Regions from separate parts of the Lysinibacillus sp. 54212 genome, predicted to be linked through region 3. Evidence: riboswitches for the same ligand, from Rfam matches in the RefSeq annotation. Region 3 holds a riboswitch; each other region holds the start of a gene.
The links. A riboswitch is a leader RNA that binds a small molecule or an ion and turns the genes downstream of it on or off. The one in region 3 is predicted to bind cobalamin.
Positions count from the first base shown of each region.

Region 1: linked by a shared signal. The riboswitch ahead of V4T18_RS11710 (glutaredoxin family protein) and the one ahead of V4T18_RS12610 (energy-coupling factor ABC transporter permease) in region 3 are both predicted to bind cobalamin.
Region 2: linked by a shared signal. The riboswitch ahead of V4T18_RS04165 (ATP:cob(I)alamin adenosyltransferase) and the one ahead of V4T18_RS12610 (energy-coupling factor ABC transporter permease) in region 3 are both predicted to bind cobalamin.
Region 4: linked by a shared signal. The riboswitch ahead of V4T18_RS15790 (ABC transporter substrate-binding protein) and the one ahead of V4T18_RS12610 (energy-coupling factor ABC transporter permease) in region 3 are both predicted to bind cobalamin.

Region 1 covers NZ_JBAFWZ010000015.1:30,085-34,948, reverse strand. Annotated here, with positions in the region: gene V4T18_RS11730 (adenosylcobinamide amidohydrolase) at 1-62, shown strand, start outside; gene cbiB (adenosylcobinamide-phosphate synthase CbiB) at 59-1,030, shown strand; gene V4T18_RS11720 (pyridoxal phosphate-dependent aminotransferase) at 987-2,075, shown strand; gene V4T18_RS11715 (histidine phosphatase family protein) at 2,044-2,643, shown strand; cobalamin riboswitch at 2,688-2,862, shown strand; gene V4T18_RS11710 (glutaredoxin family protein) at 3,009-3,236, shown strand; gene nrdI (class Ib ribonucleoside-diphosphate reductase assembly flavoprotein NrdI) at 3,233-3,622, shown strand; gene nrdE (class 1b ribonucleoside-diphosphate reductase subunit alpha) at 3,597-4,864, shown strand, end outside.
Region 2 covers NZ_JBAFWZ010000004.1:74,976-79,839, forward strand. Annotated here, with positions in the region: gene cobS (adenosylcobinamide-GDP ribazoletransferase) at 1-590, opposite strand, end outside; gene V4T18_RS04155 (bifunctional adenosylcobinamide kinase/adenosylcobinamide-phosphate guanylyltransferase) at 590-1,150, opposite strand; gene V4T18_RS04160 (ABC transporter substrate-binding protein) at 1,246-2,196, opposite strand; gene V4T18_RS04165 (ATP:cob(I)alamin adenosyltransferase) at 2,193-2,735, opposite strand; cobalamin riboswitch at 2,885-3,065, opposite strand; gene V4T18_RS04170 (hypothetical protein) at 3,168-4,718, opposite strand; gene V4T18_RS04175 (sigma-70 family RNA polymerase sigma factor) at 4,711-4,864, opposite strand, start outside.
Region 3 covers NZ_JBAFWZ010000017.1:31,782-36,645, reverse strand. Annotated here, with positions in the region: gene V4T18_RS12630 (tripartite tricarboxylate transporter permease) at 1-339, shown strand, start outside; gene V4T18_RS12625 (energy-coupling factor ABC transporter ATP-binding protein) at 495-1,334, opposite strand; gene cbiQ (cobalt ECF transporter T component CbiQ) at 1,352-2,131, opposite strand; gene V4T18_RS12615 (energy-coupling factor ABC transporter substrate-binding protein) at 2,118-2,417, opposite strand; gene V4T18_RS12610 (energy-coupling factor ABC transporter permease) at 2,419-3,162, opposite strand; cobalamin riboswitch at 3,293-3,475, opposite strand; cobalamin riboswitch at 3,596-3,779, shown strand; gene cobJ (precorrin-3B C(17)-methyltransferase) at 3,913-4,864, shown strand, end outside.
Region 4 covers NZ_JBAFWZ010000029.1:17,626-22,489, reverse strand. Annotated here, with positions in the region: gene V4T18_RS15800 (adenosylcobinamide amidohydrolase) at 1-963, opposite strand, end outside; gene V4T18_RS15795 (FecCD family ABC transporter permease) at 964-1,962, opposite strand; gene V4T18_RS15790 (ABC transporter substrate-binding protein) at 1,955-2,902, opposite strand; cobalamin riboswitch at 3,077-3,196, opposite strand; gene argS (arginine--tRNA ligase) at 3,702-4,864, opposite strand, start outside.

The DNA of each region.
Region 1 (4,864 bases), on a different contig from region 3:
CCCACACATTACATCGTGCAATTGATAATTATATTATTTATACAAAGGGACGTTTAAAATGAATAGTATCATTTGTTTACTGGCCATAGGGTTAGACCGTATCGTAGGCGATCCAAAAGGGCTACCACACCCAGTCATTTGGATTGGCAACTGGATTGCCTTCTTAGAAAAAAGGTTGAATAGGGGGGTCAATCGACGCTTAAAAGGAGCCTTAACGGTATTGCTAACTCTATTCGCTACATTGGCTGTAGTAGGTGCGGTTCTTTTCGTCAGCTATAAAATTCATTGGGCCATTGGTATTGCGATTGAAGTACTCTTAATTGCAATCGCACTTGCTCAAAAAAGCTTAGATCAAGCAGCGATGGTTGTTTATCGTGCATTAGAGGCAAACGACATGGAAGAGGCCCGGACGAAGCTTGGATGGATTGTAGGTCGGGATACAGCTCATTTAGAGGAGCCAGAAGTTGTACGAGGGGTCGTGGAGACTGTTTCGGAAAATACAAGCGACGGCGTAACCGCTCCATTATTTTATGCTCTTCTATTTGGTGCAATCGGTGCGTGGATTTATAAAGCGATTAACACATTAGATTCTATGGTTGCGTATAAGAATGAGCGCTACAGTCAATTTGGCTACATTGCAGCAAAATTAGATGATATTGCGAACTACATTCCGAGTCGTCTAACAGGGTTATTGATTTTGCTTACAACCAAAAATGTAAAAAAGCTACCTTTGGCGGAACGATGGAATAAATGGAAGAGAGATGCGAAAAAACATCCAAGTCCTAATAGCGGCTATTTAGAGGCAGCTACGGCTTATCAACTAGGGATTCGTTTAGGTGGCAATAATTCCTATGGTGGAAAGCAATCCTTTCGAGCGTTTATGGGGGAGCCACTTGTCGTCATGAACCGAGAGCATATTAAGCTTACTGTTCGACATATGTATACCGTCACAATTTACTTTTTACTACTGATTGGAGGGATCATTTTTGGCATTACCTGCGCATGGAGCAAATGCATTGGCTTTATATAGGCAACTTCAGTTACCAATGCCTGAAAAGATTTATGATTTAAGTGAAAATGTGAATGTTCTAGGGAGTCCTTCATCGATTAAAAAGCTTTGGCCAGCGTTGTTGGAAAGTGTCGGAAGTTATCCAGATATGCTTGCAGAACCTTTTCGGAGTAAAGTAGCTAGCGTTCACAGAGTGCCTAATGATTTTGTTGTAGTAGGGAATGGGGCAGCGGAATTACTAATGGCAATCGCGCAGTTTTTTAGAGAAAAGCATGCCATTATTGTGGAGCCCTCCTTTTCTGAATATAAACGAACGCTTTTACAGCAAAACGTTCATGTGGAGTCGATTGTTGTAGAGGATATTTGTCTCTATAAGCTACCGATGCAAGCACTAAAAAAGGCGATGGACAAGGGTGACGTAATTTACCTTTGCAACCCAAATAATCCAACGGGTGTTCTGACAGCTCGTGAGGAAATTGAAGAGCTATTAGCTTACGGTGAAAAGGTTGGCTGTGCCGTAGTTGTTGATGAGGCGTTTATGGATTGGACGGATGAAAAAGAATCGGTAATCGATTTAACTGTCCGCTATGCCAATTTATTTGTCTTACGATCAATGACAAAAATGTATGCTTTAGCTGGCGTTCGCCTTGGCTATTTAGTTAGTAGGCATGCGTCAAATATCTACAATTATTTACCTCATTGGAGTGTTAGCGGCATTGCGATTGCAATTGGCTGCCAATGCTTAGAAGAATCCGCCTTTGTCCAAATATCTGGTGAAAATAGTACGAAAATGCGAACGGCTATGAGTCATTTTTTAATGCAACATGGCTGTGCTGTAACGGCTAGCGAAGCCAACTTTCTAACATTCAAACTACCGATGGGGTGGAGTGTACCGGAAGCCTATCTATATTTCCTTCAGCATGGAATCGTGTTACGGCATACGGAAAACTATATCGGCTTGGATGGTCAGTGGTTTCGGATTGGCATGAAGGATGAAGAAGCAATGAATGAATTTACTAAAAGGTTTGTGGAATATGAAAACAATTTACCTAGTAAGACACGGTGAGACGGAGTGGAATAAGCTAGGCAAGTTACAGGGCTGGCTTGACTCGGAATTAACCGAATTAGGAGTACAGCAAGCAAGGGCGCTTCAGTATACTTTTCAGGGAATGGATATCGATACTGTTTATAGCAGTGACTTAGGGCGGGCGATTTCTACTGCCCGACTTATTGTACCAGCCCAGGAGCCAGTGATTGATGCGCGGCTAAAGGAAATATTTTTAGGTGAGTGGCAAGGAAAAGAGCTTCAATATTTGGAAAGAGATCCTTGTTACGAGCAATATGTGTGTTCACCTCAATCTTTTCAACCGACCACTCAGGAAACATTTCAGTCAGTAGCAAATAGAATGCATGCCTGCTTGCAAAGTGTTGCTCAAAAAAATGAAAAAAATATCATAATGGTATCACACGGGATCGCTATTCATTGTTTGTTGTGGAAATTAAGCGGTGAAAGACTCCATTCTTTATCCGATTTAATCCCTAGCTGTGGTGTTGTAAAGCTAAATTATTGTGACGGTATTTGGGAAATTCAGGAGTTTACCTTGAGGAAAGTACAAAATACTTATTTACAGTAAAAGATTGGTCATGCTATACTTGAAATCGTTGAATCACAATATATTGTGTTATTTTTTATTTAGGTACTACTATATGTAGTTGAAAGGGAAGCTGGTGAAAATCTAGCGCTGTCCCCGCAACTGTAAATCCGAGCGACTTACGTGATACCACTGTTCCAACGGGAAGGTGTAAGAAGTGATGAAGATGAGCCAGGAGACCGCCTCAATAAAAAGACAGTACATTTCTTCGGGGTAGAGTAAATGGATGCGAAGCTTTAGTGTGTCCATTTTAGATTATCTCACATTTGAGGTAGTCTTTTTATTTTTGTCCCATGTTTAGGGATAACGGAGACTATACATAAATTAATGAAATGAGGAATGAAAAAATGAAATTATACACAAAAACAATTTGTCCAAAATGCCTATGGGTGAAATCTGAGTTAGTGCAAGCTGGATTCGATTCAGTTGAAATGATTAATATTGATCACAATGAGCAAGCAAAAGAAAAAATTATCAATGCTGGCTTGATGAGTGTTCCTATTTTAGAGGTTGAAGGCGAACTAATTCATGATGTGCAGGAGATTGTATCGCGAATTGAGATGCTTACGCAGTGATTGCCTATGCTAGTCGAACAGGGAATGTACGCTATATTGTCCAAAAACTAAACCTACCAGCTATCGAAATTACAAAAGATACAGTAATTGAAACACCATTTATCCTTTGTACGTACACAGATGGACTTGGTGATGTGCCCGCTGTTGTCCAAGCCTTTATGGAACAGAACGCTACGTTATGTAAAGGGATTGTCGTTAGTGGAAACAGTAATTTTGGTTTAGATGTTTTTGGACTTGCTGGTGATAAACTCGCTTCAGACTACCATATACCGCTAGTTAGAAAGATTGATTTACGAGGGTTTTCAAAGGATTATGAGGCAATCCTTGCATTTTATAATGATTGTGTGAAAGAGGATGACTATGAAACAATACTTGAAGTTAAATAATGAAGTATTAAATCGCTATCATGCAACTGGTGAGCTCGATTTAGCGAAGGATAAAGAAGCAACACGCCGATACTTTTTAGAGGATGTTAACGTTCGTATGCGTTACTTTATCGACGTAGAGGAAAAAATTCGATACTTAGTCGATGAAGGCTATTATGAAAAAGAATTTATCGACCAATATACGCCAGCATTTATAAAAAGTATGTATAAAAAAGCATACGCTTATAAGTTCCGCTTCCCATCCTTTATGAGTGCAAGCAAATTTTACGAAAGCTATGCGATGAAAAGTCGAGATGGCAAGGAAATTTTAGAAAAGTACGAGGATCGTATCGTTATTATCGCCCTTTATCTCGCACAAGGTGATGAAAGGTTGGCAGAAAAAGCTGTCGAAGCGATGATGGAAGCATACCAGCCTGCTACACCTACTGCATTGAATAGTGGTAAAAAAGCGCGCGGAGAGTTAGTAAGCTGCTTTAAGCTAACAATGGATGACACGATGAATAGCATTGCCGAAAATATTGGCTACTGCTTAGAGCTATCACGTCTTGGTGGTGGTGTCGGTGTAAATTTAACTGATTTACGTCCATTAGGTGATCCAATTAAAGGGATTTTGAACAGAGCTAGTGGTGTAATGCCTGTTGCAAAGCTGCTAGAAAACTCCTTCTCCTATTCCAACCAATTAGGACAGCGTAACGGTTCAGGTGTTGTGTACTTAAACATTTTCCACGGAGATATTGAGAATTTTATTTCCTCGAAAAAACCAAATGCAGATGAAAAAATTCGCTTAGCAACATTATCTACAGGTGTTATCCTTCCAACAATCTTCTTTGAGCTAATGAAGCGAAATAAAGATATTGTGTTATTTAGCTCTTACGATATTTATAAGGAATACGGCAAGCGCATGTCTGAAATTAGCATGAGCGAAATGTATTACGAGTTACTCGATAATCCAAACATTCGCAAGCTAAAACGTTTAAATGCACGTAAGCTTTATACAGAAATTAAGAAGGCACAGTTTGAATCGGGCTATCCGTTTGAAATTTTTGATGATAATGTGAATGAAGCACATCCGTTAAAGAGCATTGGTCGCGTAAAAATGTCTAATCTATGTACGGAAATTCTGCAGGTGCAGGAAACTAGTGTCATTACCGATCAGGACGAGCCAAATCAATACGGCCTAGATGTAAGCTGTAACCTAGGTTCCCTAGATATTTATAAGGCAACAAAGGTCGGGGATTTCGA
Region 2 (4,864 bases), on a different contig from region 3:
ATAAGAGATAAGCTATAAATAATCAATGCAAGCCATAGCTTTCTCGCATGAACTCTCTCTTTAAAATAGGCTGCAATACCCTTATTTTTGAACGTTTTCATCGTAAGGAAATACAATAAAATCGATAACCGTGCCATAAACGGTAGGACAATAAAATAATAGATAGGGATGCTATGTAATAAAAGCTCGTATAAAACTGCTACTTTCAGCAGTACAAAAATGACGAGTGTCATTGCACCAAATGCCCCTACACGAGGATCATCTAATATTTCAAGACGCCTTTCCTTATCTCTATAAGAGAAAAAGGCATCTCCAGTATCAACAACTCCGTCCATATGCAAGCCACCTGTCATTATAAAGTGAGCAACAACTAACAGGATAGCAATAAAAAGGGAGGAAAACTGCAAATAGCTATTATTCAAAACTATTATTCCAGCAAGTATACTCCCCATACCGATACCTAGTAGCGGGATAGCCCCGTACATTGCAGTTGCTGTCATTCGTGTAATCGGTAGCTGAAATTTAATAGGTAATGAGGTGAAAAATTGTAGCGCTAATAAAATACCTGTAAACCCTGTTCTTAACCCCATTATTTCCACCTCTTTTCAATGCCAGAATCTAACTCATAGGCTTCATCACATTGTGCAACAATCCATTGATGTAATTTACCTATAATTTGCCGATATTCATTTACTTCCCAGTAGCGTGAGGCGCCTTCATCTAACACTTCATTTGAAACTAATAATACGACTATACCCTTTTGCTGCCATTCTTTTAGCTGATCTTGTAACTGTTCAACGGCTAAAGTAATATTTTTTTCTCTATTTGGGGAAAGCTCGTTCCTAAATATTATATTCGTGAGCCACGTTGTTAAACAATCCCATAATAGAACATAGTCCGAAGACAGAACGGAAAATTTTGTTGGGAAACGGTCTGGCACTTCTAGTGTTTTCCAGGGAATAGCTGCTTGCAGACGATCGATTTTATGCCTATTGATTCGCTGCTGCATTTCTTCATCAAATGAGACACCTGATGCAATATAGAGCAAGGACTTACTGTTATTCTTAGCAAGCTGCTGGGCATAATTTTCTGCAAATGCACTTTTACCACTTCTAACGCCACCAGTTATAAAAATTATTCGTCCTCCCATTGGCACCAACCTCTACTTGAAAAGAGCAAATCTAATGATAGATTTGCTCTTGACATATTTTTAAAATTTAATTCGTATGCCAGCCTACTCCCTGACTATTTAAATAAATCAGGATATACTGTTTCTGCTACTAGCTCAACTGCTTCACCAATACGAGTTGCTGGACGAGATGTGATATCAGCATCCACTAAATAAACATTTTTATTAATAATTGCTTGCATTTTATCCCAGCCATTACGAGCTAAAATTTCACCAACTGCATCATCTGTATAGTAGACAGATGTTAAAATCACTTCTGGATCCTTTGTAATGACATCTTCCTCTGCTGCACTAAACCAGCCGTCTTGTTCCTCAAATACATTTTCCACACCAGCTGCTGTTAAAATTTCTTGTTGGAATGTGTTACCACCTGCTGTCCAAATATCTGGAGCTGGTGAAATTTCAAAATATACTTTTTTCTTCTGATCAAGCTTTTCTGTTTTTTCTTGAACTGCCGCAATTTGAGCTTTAATATCTTTTACAACTTGCTCACCAGTATCCTCAACTTGAAGTACCTCAGAAAGTTGAACAATATCGCCATACACATCATCAAATGATGCAGCCGAATCAATAACAAATACCTTTAGCCCAGCCGCTTCAAGCTGCTCGATTTGAGCTGGATCACCGGCAGTATATGCTATTACAACATCTGGATTTAATTCAATAATACGTTCAGCATTGATTGTCATCGAATCTGAAACACGTTCGATTTTCTTTGCCTCTTCTGGGTAAGTGTCATAATCTGTTGCACCAATAATTTTTTCACCAGCGCCTAGAGAGAATAAAATTTCTGTATTACTCGGTTGAAGTGAAATAATTGATTCTGGTACTTCATCAAATGTAATTTCCTCATCACGGTCATCGACAACTTTATAAGGACCTTCCGCTACTTCCGGCTTTTCTTGCTCTTGTTCATTTTGCTTTGCATTTTTGTCTTCATCCGTTCCACATGCAGCTAATAGTAGGGCTGCAGCAATTGGTGTTACCCATTTCATTTTAAATTTCATTGTTCTGCCTTCTTTCTTTTTGGATAAGATTTACTTTCAAAAATTATTTCTGAGTGATGCCCATGTTTATTTAAATATACTGCCATTACAAAAAATACATTTGCTAGTAGTCCTAAATAATCGAATAGAATTTCCGGTACTACTCGTTCCTCACTTACTTTATGTAGAGCTCTGTAAGACTTTTTTGCCTCACTTCGACAGCTATGTAATCGACTTGCTGCTTCAGTTCCTTGCGGCAAAACGAATTGCTGTATTTCTTGTTGGACATACGCTACATAAAAATCATAGCGGTCACTTAGCCATTGTAAATCCTCTTCTGTTATCGCAAGCTTGCCACGGACAGAGCCGTTCGCATGATAAACATTTGGCTGAATGATCCGTAAATCTTCAAGTACTATCCTTTCAGCCTCACTATCAGCTAATGCTGGAAAAACCTCGCCCACCCTAGTCGTTAAACAATCTGTACGAATCTCGTAGTCTACTAAACAGCTTTTTTCACGCATAAACGGATAACAGCTATAGCGCATATCTTTCTTCAATTCTTATCTCCCTTTCACAACCATTACAAAATACTACAACAACTTCGTCCAACAGAAAAAGCCACCCAGAAAATGGATGGCAGAAAGACAAAAAACAATACTATTTGTTATTCGTATTTGCCGCACATTCCCTTTAGTTCCGAAGAGTGTTGTTACGAATAGAAAAAGACAGGTCTCCTGGCTCGCGCATCAACTTACTTCTGAGATCCTTCCCATCCATAGACAGTGGTATCCTCTCATTTCATCAGCGCATACAGTTACGGACATAGCTTCGGCCTTTCACCGAATTCCCTTTTCTCTTTCCTGCAAGCTTATTCACCTGATAAAGAATGTAACATAAATAAAGCTAAATTGACAAATAATTTAATAATTTAAGGGAAAATCATCGCAAACAACTAGTTCTGTACAATATTACATAAAATATTGTATAGATTAACCTGTAGGTACATCTCTCGCAATGCCGATTAAATACCATCCCCCTCCCGATTTATGGAAAATGAATCGCAGGGCTTGAGAGGATTGGCTAGAGTAATACTCTATATACTTCGCATTCGGATAATTTGCATGAATAGTATTTAAAACCCCGCCAAATTGAACAGCCTGACCGTTAAATGTAACTGTGTCATAAACAAAGTCTTTTCCATTCACCTTTAACAAAATAGTTTGCACATATTCTTCCAATGTCATTTTAAACTCTCGATTGCTATCATCATGTCCCCAATCAATTTGTTGATTTTTAGCATTTACTAGCTCATCCGGCTTAAGGTTTACATAATCCCCACCGTACCCTGGTTTGTTACCGAAGTCAGCAAACAATGAGAATGTAAGGCCCTCAGATGGATCTACCATTGCCGATAATTTCTCATACTCTCCATTATACAAATGACTAAAAACGAGCGAAGTTAAATTAGTAAGCTCCTGTTCTTCAGTCGGTCTCTTGTATGGTTCACCTACCATAAAATGATCTAAAATCGCATCATAGGAGCCGTTATGGGTAAAGGTAATTTGCTGGAGAGCTGGGAAATATTCAAAAAATGATCCATTAATCGTACCAGCAAACATCGAGCCGCCAGTAGAGCCCTGTATATTAAAAACCCCTTCTCCCAAATCTAAAATGAGAGACGCCCCATTGTTTTCAAAGCTATAACTATTAAGGGTGACATTGAACGTTTTCGCTTGCTCGTAAATAAAGTTAATTATCGACGCCTCAGAACCATCACCACTATACTCTACCTCATGCTTTTCAAGGTAGCTCACAGTTTCATCCGGCTTGTAAATAGTGATGGATTTACTAATATTGCCGCCTTTATCCTTTTGAACTAAGCCACTTTCTAAACCATTATCATAAATACCGTGTCGCCATACTACCTGCTGCCCGTCGTTATACGCTTCTATCTTTAGTGGGTCGGGTGTACCAGATTCTAACGTATCGAAAACTGCGTACCAGACTTTCATATCGTTTAGTTGGAATACTGTTCCCTGTTGCTCTAGCGTTTGCTGCATGACTTTAACAGAAGTGATTTTTTCATCTGTAATAATGCCTCCAAATAATGCAACTGGAATATAATGGTTATGGTCCATTACCCACTCAAAGCCGTCCTCAGGATTTTCTTCTCCATTCCCTGTATGAGTCCATACCTCATGATCAGTCGGTTTATACCCTATTCGAAAGCCGCTTTCATCCGTATAAAAGATAACCTCATAATCGTCTGTTTTATGCTCATATAAAATTTCAGTAGATTCTGGATGTGGTACTGTCTCCATAAACCCTTGCTGAGCTAGCTGAGGATCATCATCTTTATCACCTACTAGCATAAATACGAAAAATAGGACTGCTGCAGTCACGATAAGAGATGTAACTGGAATTAAAAAATTTGTTTTCTTTTTTTGAGGAGGTTTATGAAGGTTTGATTGTACTTTTTGGATGATAGACTCCTTATGCTCAGCTATATCACGCAATGCCCATACTTTTGCCTTAGTCATTTAACAGCACCTCCCATTGTATATGTTGCAAATCTAGTTTTAGTAATTCCCGGCCCTTTTTTAATCTAGATTTCACGGTATTCTCAGGAATATTTAAAAGATTAGCCACTTCCTTAATAGACATACCCTCTAAATAGAAATACATA
Region 3 (4,864 bases):
AAATACTTGCTACCAATCATTATTGCCATTTCAATCTTTGGGGTTTATGCAGTTCAGTATACGACATTTGATTTGTTCTTATTATTAGGCTGTGGGGTTTTAGGGTATTATTTTGCTAAAAATGACTTCCCAGTGGCACCGCTTGTATTAGCATTAGTGCTAGGACCGATGATTGAAAATAATATGCGTCGTGCATTAACAATTTCAAACGGTGATTATGGCATTTTTGTACAGAAACCATTATCCTTAGTATTTTTAATCGTAGCTCTTCTATGGATTCTTATTCCGTTACTTTTAAAATTACGTGGAAAAAACGTAATTATCAATGAAGAAGGATAAAAGGTACTTGTAAATCATAAACATACTCATTTCATTATGAAATGAGTATGTTTATTTATATTATGAATATATTTATGAATGGAATTGGAGTATTTTCAAAAGGGACTCATTATTTAATCTATTGAAAGTCTATCGGATTCTAAGTGAAAAAAAGCTTACTTTAACCGATTAATTTGCTCAACAAGCTGCTGCATCGAATGCGGGAAGGAGGCGTTTTTCCATGCGGGATTCGATTCTTGAAGTAGCTCTGCCACGGCAACTAGCCAAGGCTTTTCAATATGAGCCTTTTGAAGCAACTCGCTATTTGAAAATAATGCTTCTCGTTCCCCAGTATACAGCAGCTCGCCTTTATGAAGCACAATAAAATACTCTGCCCACTCATACACAAGGTTGATTTGATGTGTAGCATATAAAAAAGTCCGCTCATTCGTATCGAGCTGCTGCAAGTAGTTAGTAAGCTGTGTGGCAAAGTAGTAATCAAGACTACTCGTTGGCTCATCTAAAATCAAAACATTTGGCTCCATAGCATAAACCCCAGCAATCGTTACTCGCTTTTTTTGCCCACCACTTAAAAAATGAATAGGCCGATCCTCAAGTTCCTCAAGCTCGGTAAGGGCAATCGCTTTATTCACCTGCTCATTTACCTTTTCTATTGACAGATCTAAATTAAGTGGTCCATATAAAATATCCTGTTTTACAGTTGAAGCAAATAATTGATTGTCAGCTTCCTGAAAAATTAGTCCTACATTTTGACGTAGATTTTTCATTGCCTTTTTCGTATATTGAACAGGCTCTCCCTGAAAATAAATCTTGCCACTTGTCGGTTTTTCTAGGCCCATTAACAGTTTAAATAGCGTCGATTTTCCTGAGCCATTTTCTCCTAGAATGGCTATTTTTTTGCCTCGAGGAATCGTCAAGGAGATACTGTCAATTGCCTTCGTACCATCCGCATATTGAAAAGATACAGAATCAAATTCAAAATAAGGTGTTGTCATTGGGTCTTTCCCCTTTCTTACAAGACTAAAAGCACTGCACTAAGCAAAAAGTACATCGTAAATAGTAGCGTCAGCCTTGGTAGCCATTTTCTTCTCTTCAAGAATGCTTGAGGAATAGTAAATTGTTCGATATTTCGAGCCTTCATGGCGTGTGTCATCGTCCCGTAACGTAAAAACATCGATTTAAACAGAGAACTAATCATTAGGCTTAGTGAAGAAAAGCTAGATTTATAGCTTTTATAGCCTAATCGTGCCTGCTGTGCTGTATAGAGCTGTTCGTATGTTTGAAGAAATAGGAAGATAAAACGGTAAATTAATTCAATCAATTCTACTATAACGACTGGTACCTTGCCTTTAAGTAATATTGGGCTAATCTCATAAATAGGCGTTGTTAAAATTAAAAAATATAAACAGCCTGTCGCGCTAAATGCTACTAAAAATATGTTTAGTGCACGTGAAAGATCATTGGGCAAAATATAAAGGGACAATTGAGCGAGTGAAGCATCCCACACAGCATGAGCGGGGATTGGACCATTCCATGCTATCGAAATAACAATCGTCACTATACCGGCTAGGCTAAATCCAAGCGGTGCAAGCATTAATATGGCGTAGGATTTCCAAGGGATTTTTGCATAGAAAACAATGACACTACTCATAAAAAGTAGTGTCCAAAGGGCAATCTCATTATTTCTGGAAATCGTAACTGCAAGTAATGCACTTATTGCAAAGAGAAGCTTTTGACTAGCGGCAACCCTTCTCAGTGCGTTATGGTGTGAAAGAAAATCAATGTTTAGCATGCTGTTTTGATGAGTTTTTCGAGTGTTTACCACGAGTATACCCAATGAAATAGCCGATAATTATTGAGCCGATGACCGCTTGTAGCACAAATAATAAGCTTTCAATTTCCCCACTTGGAGGCTCCCAAATCGCATTAAACCAAGGCTCATAATCATTAGCAATTTCAGTAATTGCCTCCTCTGCCTCTCCATCTGCTCCGCCAAATTCTGCATCCTTTAAAAATAGAACAGGCAAGATGGCTAAAAGGACAACAAGTAGGAATAGAATCAAATTTTTCTTCAACATATTAGCTCTCCTTTGCCTTTAAAATTCGTAATTGTACTAGCTCGTTCATATTGTACTTTTGTAAGAAATTCATAATGATAACCGTTAATAACCCTTCACTAACAGCTAAAGGAATTTGGGTTAGTGCGAAAATGCTCGCAAATTTTTGGAATGAGCCTAGTATTCCACCCACTTCTGCCGGGAACGCTAGTGAGAGTTGAACTGATGTCATCACATATGTACCGAGATCACCTAACATGGCAGCGAAAAATACAGCGATACTAAGGGACAGTCCCCATTTTATTGCTAATTTATAAACACCTACAGCGATAAAGGGACCAACGATCGCCATTGAAAAAATATTAGCTCCTAATGTAGTTAAACCACCGTGGGCAAGTAGGAGTGATTGGAATAGTAATACGATTGAGCCAAGTACGCTCATTACGAATGGTCCAAACAATATAGAGCCTAAGCCCACACCTGTTGGATGAGAGCAACTCCCTGTAACAGATGGAATTTTTAATGCAGATAGCACAAATGTAAATGCTCCTGATAAGGCAAGTAATAGTTTACTTTCTGGATTATCCTTTACGACGCTTCGAATTGAGCTAATCCCTTTTATTAAGAATGGTAAGCAGAGTGCTCCCCAAAAGATAGCCCATCCTATTGGTAAAAATCCTTCCATGATATGCATGGCGTGCGCTTGTTTCGGTATGAATAATAGTACAACTCCGAAGTACCCAAGCTTTGGTAATAAATGCTTCATCTTTCTTTCTCCTTTTTGATTATTTGACGAAAAAAGTGCAATAAAAAAAGCACCTTTCAGGAGAAGAAGTGCAACACTAAAAAAGCAAATCTTAATTTGCTTTCTCTTTCGCACCTATCCTCGTAGGTTGAATAGTACGTCATTTCTGGCAGGTCTCCTGGCTTCTCTTCATTGCATTTTACAAGCCTTCCCACGAAAGAATCGCAGTGGCTCTTCTAGTAATCTGCTCAGAGTTACAGTTGCGGGACAGCGACGGACTCACACCGTCTTCCCTATTAAGCTAAAGGTTAGCACCAAAAAATCATTAGGTTATCGTCATTGATAAAGATTCTAGCATTTAAAAAATAGGTTTGTCACGAAAAAGTTTGAAATATAAAAAAATTTAAAAGCATATCAATTTTCTTTTATCTATGTTATTTTAATATTAATTTAATTTTTGCAATTTTAAATAAGTGCTCACGATTTTGTGAGGTAAAAGGGAAATTAGTGAAAATCTAATGCAGCCCCCGCTACTGTAAAGCTGATGAAATCACAATAAATCACTGTCATTATGATGGGAAGATGTGAAAGTAAAGCGACGCTCAAGCCAGGAAACCTGCTTATTTAAACGACACTTACTTTTCGGAGGGAGAAGTATAGGCGGGACAATAATGTTCTTGTGCTTTTGTATGCATTTTTTGTATAGAATTTCACATGCCTGTATCTCTTTTTGAAAAGAGGTGCGGGCATTTTTTTTGAGGAGGGAGAGCTATGGTTAAGGGAAAGATCTTCGTTGTAGGCTTTGGTCCTGGAGACAGAGAGCATATTACAAAACGGGCTGTCGATGCTCTACAGCAAAGTGACCACATCATGGGCTATAAAACATATGTTGAGTTAATCCAGCATTTAGTAACAGCTAAAACGATTGTTAGTACAGGCATGACGGAGGAAGTGTCGCGTGCTCAGGAAGCGGTAAAGCAGGCGGAAGCGGGACACATCGTTTCGGTAATATCGAGCGGAGACTCGGGTGTGTATGGAATGGCAGGTCTTGTTTATGAGGTACTCATCGAAAAAGGGTGGAAAGAAGCAACGGGGATCGAGGTAGAGGTTGTACCTGGCATCTCGGCGATTAATTCCTGTGCAAGCTTACTAGGTGCACCCGTTATGCATGACTCTTGTACGATCAGCTTAAGTGATCACTTAACGCCGTGGACGGTTATTGAAAAACGAATTGAGGCAGCAGCAATGGCTGATTTTGTAATCGCCTTTTATAACCCGAAATCAGGCCGTCGTACTCGTCAAATCGTGGAGGCGCAAAAGATTTTATTGAAGTATCGTTCACCAGATACACCTGTGGGACTTGTAAAAAGTGCTTACCGAGATACACAAAATATCGTTTTGACAACATTAGCAGAAATGCTAGAGCATGATATCGGCATGCTCACAACAGTTGTTGTAGGTAACTCATCGACCTTTTTTTATGATAATAAAATTATCACACCGCGCGGCTATCAACGGAAATATACGCTCGGTGATGAAAAGCAAATATGGAAACCGCATCAGCGCTTGAAAAAAGAAGCCGAACCGTGGGCATTAGATCAGGAAACAGGGGAAGCGAAGGCGGGCTATGAAAAAATTGTTGCCATACAGAACCCAGTTCCACTAAAAAAAATGGAACCGAAAGTACCTTCGCTTAGGCTAGCTCAAAAAGCATTGGCACTTG
Region 4 (4,864 bases), on a different contig from region 3:
TTGCACATTCGAAATATCATAATAAGGAGAAATCGAGCGGTTTAATAATGTGTTGTACCAGCCCATTCCTGGATTATGAACAGCAGATGAAATAACCTTTAGCGGAAAATCAGTTTGTAGCTGTATATAGTCGTTTGTTAATAGTATATGTTCTTTTGTAACACGCTGTTGCTCACCCTGCCATACTTCTTTTGGCATCATCGTAATTTGAGGCTTCGGCATTTCTGGATGAGCATAGGTCGACACACGCGCCTTATACACATCTTCAATTTCCCGTTGGACAATAACCTCATGCGGCGCCCCAAATGCGCGAACATGCCCATCTTCCATTAGCAGTAGCTCATCACAATAAAGAGATGCTAAGTTAATATCATGAAAAACTGAAACGACTGTTAAACCACACTCAACAATTTCCTTTCGAATTAAGTCTAGTATTTGCTTTTGATGGGCAATATCCAAATGATTTGTCGGCTCGTCAAGCAATAATATTTGTGAGCATTGCGCTAATGCTTGGGCAATAAAGACTCGCTGCTGCTCACCGCCAGATAAAAACTCCATCATCGTATCACGATATTTGGCTACACCTGTTTGCTCCATTGCTATTGTAACTGCCCGTTCATCCTGATCTGACCACGAAGAAAAAAAGCCTTTTTGGTGCGGATATCGACCGAGCGATACCGTTTCATACACAGAATTTGAAAAGGCATTTGCATGAAGCTGTGGTAAAACCGCCATTTTTTTCGCTAGCCCTTTTGGTGAATAGCTCTGCATCTCTTTCTCATCAATAAAAACGGTTCCGGAAGTGGGAGCAATAATGCCACTGACTAGTTTCAATAGGGTCGATTTACCGCTACCATTTGGTCCAAGAATACCTAGCATCTTCCCTTGCCCTACAGTAAACGAAATATTATGGACGATGGGTACGCTGCCATAGCCGCCTGAGATATTTTCTACTTTCAGCATTTATGCCACCCGTCCCTTTCGTTGTTTAAAGAAAATATATGAAAATACCGGTGCTCCGATAAACGCAGTAATAACCCCAATCGGCAGCTCAATTGGTGCAATAATTGTACGCGATACTAGATCACATATGACAAGTAAGCTTGCTCCATTTAAAAATGAGATGAGTAGTAAATGGCGATGATCGGTACCAATAATCATTCGTACCATATGAGGAACGACTAGACCTAAAAATCCAATCGTTCCTGATACCGCAACAGCTGCACCCGTTAGCATAGAACCACCAGCTAAAAGAATATATTTACTTCGTTTAACATCCACTCCTAAATATTTCGCCCGGTCTTCACCATAAATCATCGCATTAAGCTCACGACGATTTAGCCAAATAAGAAGTGTACCTACAATTACAAATGGAAGAATCATTTTCACATACGGCCATCCGCGCATCGAAACGCTACCAAGAAGCCAGCCCATAATCGAACGAAGCTCCTCCCCCGTTAATGCAATCATTAATGAAATGCATGAACCTAAAAAGGAGCTAAAAATTATTCCTGTTAGTATCAGTGTCTCCATCTTCATCGTACGGTCCACTAATTTAGCAAAGCTCATTACAGCAAGCATCGTGAGCAGCGCACCAACCATACTAAAGATCGGAAGCGTGTATATGCCTAGTAGTGGTAGAGATACACTAAAGAAAATAGTAGTAACCGCACCAACAGAGGCACCTGATGAGATGCCTAACGTATATGGGTCAGCAAGCGGATTCTTTAACAGCCCTTGAAATGCAGCACCTGCAATAGCTAGTGAAGCCCCGACTAGCCCCGCAAGGATTACACGCGGCATGCGAATATTCCATAAAATGCTGTAGGCTGATGGGTTTGATTCGCTATCCCATAAGGTTGAAAGTGGAATATCGACCGAGCCGATTGATATGCCAAACCACACGCTAGTTGCTAATAGGATTAGCGAGAAAATATACGCGATTGTATATTTTTTATTCATTAAAAGCCTCTGGATAAATTGCTTTCGCTAAGGCTTCTACTCCTAAGGCTAGACGTGGACCTTGTCTACTCGTTGTATCACCATCAACAACCGTTAGTGAATTACTTTGAACAGCCTTCATCACAGAGAATGCTTTATTATTTTTAATTACTTCATCATCCCCAGCGTATGTGAAAATGATAGAATCCGGATTACTGTCCACAAATTCCTCAGCGCTATACATTGGCCAGCCTTCAACTTCAACGGCATTCGTAACGTTAATCGCTTTAAGCATTTCATTCATAAAATTGTTTTGACCGACAACATAAATATCTGGCTGTGTACCAACAACGATGAAAGCAGTTTTCGGCTCCTGACCTTTTACTTTAGCTTGAATTTCCGCTAGCTTATTTTGAATATCTTTAGTTACTTTTTCTGCCTCGTCTTCCTTACCTGTTAATGTACCAATTTCTTCAATAGTTTTATACGTTTCTTCAAAGTTCATCGCATCTTTCACAACAAATATTTTGATGCCTGCAGAAACTAGTTGATCAATAGCGCCTTCCATCATATACATGCTCGATTCGTGTGCAAACACAATATCTGGTTGTAATGAAATAATTGTCTCTATATTAAATTCCATTCCACCAACACTTGTTTTCTCTGCTACTTGCTCAGGGTAGTTATCATTATCATTTACTCCAACGATTTCCTCATCTAAGCCCAGGCTAAATAAAATTTCCGTATTGGATGGTGTTAACGAGACGATACGATCTGGTGCTTCCTGTAGCGTAACGTCATTCCCTCTAGCATCCTTTACTGTTACTGGAAATACTTGTTCATTATTTACTTCATCATTTTGCTTGACCTTTGCCCCACTGCTTGCATTATCCTCGTTACATGCAGAGAGTAAACCCAACGTTAATAGGGCTGTTAACCATAGCTGCCAAAGCTTCTTCATTCTTTCTCCTCCTAGAATTAGAAATTCTCACCCTGATCAAAATAAGGAGAGATGTTATTTTCCAATAAAGATTTTTTTCAAAAAAAAATCCCTTACCAATGTAAGAGAAGTAGGAAAGAGCAAAATTTGCGTACAAAAACACAGGTTTCGCTACCACCCTATCCTCGTAGGCTTGCATTGGTGTCCATAAAGACCGGTTTTCTGGCTTTTGCATTCTTGCATCATGCAATTACAGTGGCGGGACCGCGTCGGATTCACACCGACTTACCCTATATCCTTATGATTTTAGATTTTTCAATTTTCTTTATTATAGCGTAAAAATACTATTTTTACAGATAAAATTATTCGTATATTGTATTTCGGAAGTTTGCCGGAATATGAATTATCACAAGAGCGATTAAATTTAATTTTCGGGCTAGATTTTTTAATAATTGTGGCTGCAAATCGTAGTTGGCTAGTATTTCTTGAAATGTAGCTAGTATTTTGAAAAAATCGGCTAGTAAATCAAAAAATGTGGCTAGTATTTTTGAAATTTTGGCTAGTAAATCGAAAAATATGGCTAGTATTTTGAAATTTGAGGCTACTATATCAATAATTTCGGACTGTATTCGAAAATTTGTGGCTGCAACTCGTAATTGGCTAGTATTTTTGAAATTTTGGCTAGTAAATTCAAAAATGTGGCTAGTATTTCGAAATTTATGGCTAGTAAATCAAAAACCATGACTCTTATTCAAACAAACGTATCTACTTACCACACTCCAATAGAAAAGGCACCCTGATTGTTCAGGATGCCTAGATCTTACATTTTTTCTGGTGCACTTACGCCAATTAGCTTTAGTGCATTCGCCAATGTTGTTTTTACTGCTGTAATAAGTGCTAAACGTGCCTCTGTTAATTCTTTATTATCGGCGTTTAGTACCTTTTCAGCATTATAGAAGCTATGGAATGTAGATGCTAATTCTTGAATATAGTTTGCAATACGGTGAGGTGTACGGTGTTTCGCTGCATCCGCTACGATTTGAGGGAATGCACCAACTTTTTTCAATACATCTTCTTCCTTTTCAGCAACTAATAAACCAAGATTATCTAATGAAGTAGCGTATCCTTGCTCTGCAGCTGAACGTAAAATAGAAGAAATACGTGCATGTGCATATTGAGCATAATATACAGGGTTTTCATTAGACTGCGAAACTGCTAAGTCTAAATCAAAGTCCATATGTGAATCGCCAGCAGTTTTTACAAAGAAGTAACGTACTGCATCTAAGCCTACCTCTTCTACTAGCTCACGCATTGTAACCGCGTTACCCGTACGCTTCGACATTTTGAATTTCTCGCCATTTTTATAGAGCTGAACCATTTGAATAACTTCTACTTCAAGTGTGTCACGGTTATAGCCAAGTGCTTCGATCGCTGCCTTCATACGTGGGATATAGCCGTGGTGATCTGCACCCCAAATATTAATTAATTTATCAAAGCCACGTTGTAATTTATCCTCATGGTATGCGATATCAGGAGTCAGGTACGTAAATGAGCCGTCATTTTTAATAAGCACACGATCCTTGTCGTCACCAAATGTTGTCGAGCGGAACCAAGTCGCGCCTTCCTCTTCAAACACATGTCCATTTGCCTTTAATTTGTCTAATGCTACTTCAATTTTCCCGTTGTTATATAGGGAAGTTTCTGAATACCAAACATCAAACTCAACACGGAAGTTCGCTAAGTCTTTTTGTAATTTTGCAAGCTCTAAACGTAAGCCGTGCTCACGGAAAAATTTGAAGCGTTCTTCATCCGATTTTTCTAAAATTTCTGCACCGAATTGCTTCGCTAACTCGCCAGCGATTTCAATAATATCGGGCCCGTGGTAGCCGTCCTCTGGCATTTCAGCCTCTAAGCCTAGCGCCTGCTTATAACGAGCCTCTAGCGAATACGCTAAGTTGTTAATTTGGTTTCCTGCATCATTAA